One region of the Phytobacter diazotrophicus genome, then DNA from elsewhere that is predicted to be linked to it. Evidence: predicted binding sites of a transcription regulator. Region 1 holds the regulator's gene; the other holds the start of a gene.
The links. Region 1 encodes PurR, which represses purine synthesis genes. Its sites were predicted from a motif close to CANGCAAACGTTTGCNTG; they were not measured.
Positions count from the first base shown of each region.

Region 2: a site for PurR is predicted at 1,609-1,626, ahead of ACS0RQ_RS21720 (nucleoside-specific channel-forming protein Tsx). Genes of this name have one in related genera too.

Region 1 is NZ_CM125428.1:2,388,229-2,390,431, forward strand. Features, by position in the region: gene punR (DNA-binding transcriptional activator PunR) at 1-597, shown strand, start outside; gene purR (HTH-type transcriptional repressor PurR) at 614-1,639, opposite strand; gene cydH (cytochrome bd-I oxidase subunit CydH) at 1,938-2,027, shown strand; gene ACS0RQ_RS11715 (MFS transporter) at 2,194-2,203, shown strand, end outside.
Region 2 is NZ_CM125428.1:4,443,968-4,446,170, reverse strand. Features, by position in the region: gene ACS0RQ_RS21725 (hypothetical protein) at 1-449, shown strand, start outside; gene ACS0RQ_RS21720 (nucleoside-specific channel-forming protein Tsx) at 592-1,470, opposite strand; gene ACS0RQ_RS21715 (SadB/YajI family lipoprotein) at 1,767-2,203, opposite strand, start outside.

The DNA of each region.
Region 1 (2,203 bases):
CGTACGCGCCAGATGATTGTCGATTTCTATCGCCATTTTAGCGATGTCGAACTGCTGGTCTCCCAGGAGGTGTTTAACGGCGTGTGGGATGCGCTGGCCGACGGGCGTGTCGAACTGGCTATCGGTGCGACCCAGGCGATTCCGGTCGGTGGCCGATATACCTTCCGCGATATGGGCATGCTGAGCTGGAAATGCGTGGTTGCCCGCCATCATCCGCTGGCGACAATGGTATCACCGCTCAGTGATGATACGTTGCGCAACTGGCCCTCACTGGTACGCGAAGATACTTCCCGCTCGCTGCCTAAACGCATCACCTGGCTTTTGGATAATCAGAAACGGGTTGTCGCCCCGGACTGGGAGTCATCTGCGGCCTGTTTGTCAGCCGGACTGTGTATTGGGATGGTGCCTGCGCATTTCGCCCGCCCGTGGATCGATCGCGGTGAGTGGGTTGCGCTGGCACTGGAAAACCCCTTTCCGGACGCCGCCTGTTGTCTGACCTGGCAGCAGAATGATGCCTCACCGGCGCTGAGTTGGTTACTGAGTTATCTGGGCGACAGCGAAACGCTGAACAGGGAATGGCTGCGGGAGCAGGAGTGAGCTGCTCCCGGCAGGATTAACGGCGATAGTCGCGGAACGGACCATCGGCAACCGAGCGGCGTTCAATCAGGCGCGGATGCACTTCAATCGACTGTGACTCTTCACGTTTGTTCACGATACGGTCAAGCAGCATGTTAAACGCGGTTTCCCCCAGCGAGTCTTTCGGCTGGTGAATGGTCGTTAGTGAAGGGGTAAAGAAACGCGAATTACGCACGTTATCATAACCGATCACCGAAATATCCTGCGGCACGCGCAGGCCCATTTCGTCTGCCGCACACAACGCGCCCATTGCCATAATATCGCCGCCGCAGAACACCGCGGTCGGGCGAGAGGACTGGGTCAGGATCTGTTGCATGGCGCGATAGCCGGACTCCGGCTCAAAGTCACCCTGCACGATCCAGTTTTCCGGCACGGTGATATGGGCCTCTTCCATCGCTTTCATAAACCCGCTCAGGCGGCCTGCGCCCGTATTGCGCTCAAGGGGGCCTGGGATAACGCCAATTTCGCGATGGCCGCGTTCAATCAGGTAACGGCCAGCCATATAGCCGCCGGCAAAGGCATTATCGATGACTGTATCGGTAAAATCGGCTTTTGCTTCGCCCCAGTCCATGACCACCATGGGAATGTGGCGATACTCTTCCAGCATACTGAGTAACGATTCCGGATATTCAGAACACATGACCAGCAGGCCATCCACACGTTTTTGCGCCATCATGGACAGATAGGCGCGCTGTTTTTCCAGGTTATTCCAGGCGTTACCGAGAATAAGGGTATAGCCTTTCTGGAAACAATTTTTCTCAACCGCCTCGATGATCTCAGCGAAATAAGCCGCCTCGCTACTGGTCGCCAGCAAGCCAATAGATTTGGTGTGATTGACTTTCAGGCTGCGGGCAACCGCGCTGGGGGAGTAATGTAATTCTTTAATCGCCGCCCAGACGGCGTTACGCGTCTCTTCTGCAACGAAACGCGTCTTGTTAATTACGTGTGATACGGTTGTGGTGGAAACGTTTGCTCGCTTCGCTACGTCTTTAATCGTTGCCATCAGATCTTACTCCAGACCATATCGTAAACTCCTGATAATACATAAGGTAAACGTTTGCCTTCCATCACCCTGTACCCATAGAAGGGATTGCAATACGCCGGGAAAAAGACACTGGACGTCAGGAGGGGAGTCAATGGCCGGTACGCTAATAAATTTAGCGTCGAATTTTGTCTGATCTTGACCAAAAGGGGAAGTGCTAAAACGTGTATCACCCTAAATCCTGCAAGATTTTTACGTTTATTTGTGCAAAAATGCGTTACATCACTTTTTGTGTGGAAATTAATAAGGAGAAAAATTGATGAGCACCGACCTGAAGTTTTCTTTAATGACTACCGTGATTGTACTTGCCCTGATTGTTGCTGCCGGGCTGACTGCCGCACTGCATTGATTTATCCCGAGGGAGAGGCTTCTCTCCCTCGTTTCACCCCTCGATTGTCATCAAATTAGCAATAGTCTTTTCCCATTTCGCTAACTTCTGTTTTTTGTGATTAATGTCATACTTTTGACTTCTGTGACGGTGTCGCGTGTCGACACGGCAATTCCGGAGTCTATTTATGAAGATTA
Region 2 (2,203 bases), 2.1 Mb from region 1:
ATGCGCCTTTTATCAGTCAGGGCGATCATGTTCTGACCATTTTCAACCACCATTCAAATAAAGCGATTGGCGTCTATAACTTTACCGATGGCGGCTGCTACATCGCCAACGGCAACTGGTATCGCAGTGACCAAAGCATGGCGGCATTTTATCGGGGTATGTTGTTTATCTTTGCCCCATGCATGATGGCGCTGATGATGCTTTTTAGCGCGGGCTTTGCATTGAGCGCGGGCGACGTATGGCGCTGGCATGCAGTTTGCGGGGCGCTGAAAAGTATGTTTTCCGTCCTCTGCATCCTCTGTGGCGCACTGCTTGGCGGAAGTGACCTGGCTATTCAACTGACACGCTTATGCTCATCTCGGGTCAGCGACTGGCTGCGCCTGCGCAGGCGGCTTGAAAAATTGCGTCAGGAACAGCAGCACCCACCTTACATTCAGGAGATTTGGTAATGTTCGCTACCTTTCCCCGGCGCAGCCTGTGCGTGGCGCTTTTGTTCGCGCTCGGTTACTGGCTGAGCCCGTTTACTGTTTAAAAATAAAAAAGGCACCGACGCAAATCGCGTTCGGTGCCTGATTTTAAGCCCAAAAGCGCTTAAAAGTTGTAACCCACAACCAGGTATCCACCCCAACCCGTAGAGCGTACGTTCTCTTTCATCCAGACCAGGTCGGCATCATTATTCCACTGACCACCATTGTGCCAGTAACGCGCAACAGCAGAGTAGTGCCAGTGATCGTAGCTCAGAGACAGGATGTGGCTGGACGCGATAGAGTTGTTGGTGCGCTGCTTGATGCCGTTTTCAGCATACGCGCTCTTATCGCCCAGATCTGAACCCCAGTCAAAGTTGGTGAAACCGATATAGCTCAGGTTGCCGCCCCACAGGGAGGTGATCGGCACAAAGTATTTCACTTTGAAACGGTAGCCGTCCCAGTCGTTCTGGTTTTCTGCACCGTAGTTCTGCCACTGGTATTTCGCGTACACGTTCAGAGACAGGCTCATCGGCAGACCGGTATCAATGTCAGTACCCAGACCCATATACCAGGTGCTCTGGCGGCCGGATGCGTTGCGACCCATGTCGTAGATGTAGTTGTTCGCGAAGTACCACTCTTTGAACGGGCCAAAGCTCAGGTCGGTACCGGTCAGCTTATCAATTGAGAAGCGCGGTTCGATTTCCATGAACAACGGAGAGCCATGGTTCCAGATACCTTTTGCGTCAGTGTTACCACCGAAGAAGACGGGTGCATCGGCATAGCCGTAAAAATCGAACCAGTCTTTTTTTGCAAATGCTTCATATTCCAGATAGGTATCGTTACGAATCTGCGGTCCGAAGCGGGTGTGATAGCTACCTACCACGTTAACGCTCTGGTGCCACCAGTCAGACACGTATTCCGGTTTGCTGTTATCCGCTGCATTCACGGAGAAAGAGGTCGAAAAAGCCAGTGCAGCGCCGGCTGCGAGTAATGTTTTCTTCATAATTATGCCACTGATAAGAGATCCCTTACGGGAATGAAAGAATGCACGCATTGCGTTTCTAAATATTTCATGTTTCTGCGGGCTTATTATAAGTATCCTTGCTCACAAAAATATGTGTTGTTTCACATTAATGAAACACACGTAATCGATTGCGTTCACGTTTGCGCGTATTAAGCAGCGGGGATTGTACTGATGATCATCATTGTTGCCAATAAATGACACCCGCCAGATTCTCATCCGGCGGGTGTTCAGACGTAACAAAGTGTGAATAAGAGCGACGGCGTCGCCGGGGAAAATTATTGTGGAGTGGCGGGCTGAATATCGTGGATGCGAACGAAACCTAACTGATCCGGCGTGATGCCATTGAGTTGTAGCGCGACGTCAACATCACTTGGCGCGAGCGTACTGGCCGGAGCACTAATAAGCTGGTTTTGTACGTTAACTTCCTGGAAGCTCTGCGTGGTGCCCTGAATTTGTCCCCACTCAACGGTGCCGCTGAATGCCGGGAGTGGATCGTTAGACTCCCCCTGAATTCGCAGCGTGGCCCGCGTGCCGTTCGCATTTGGCGTGATGTCTTTCAACGTCATACGCAGCATACCGATCTGGCTGTTCAGCCGGGCAGGGGTATTGGAGCCGGGTAGCAGGTAGACACCATTGGTGGATTTAGCATTCAGCGCGTTTTGCTGAGTGATTTTCACCGTCTCTTTGTTCAATTTGGCCATTTCATTGTTCA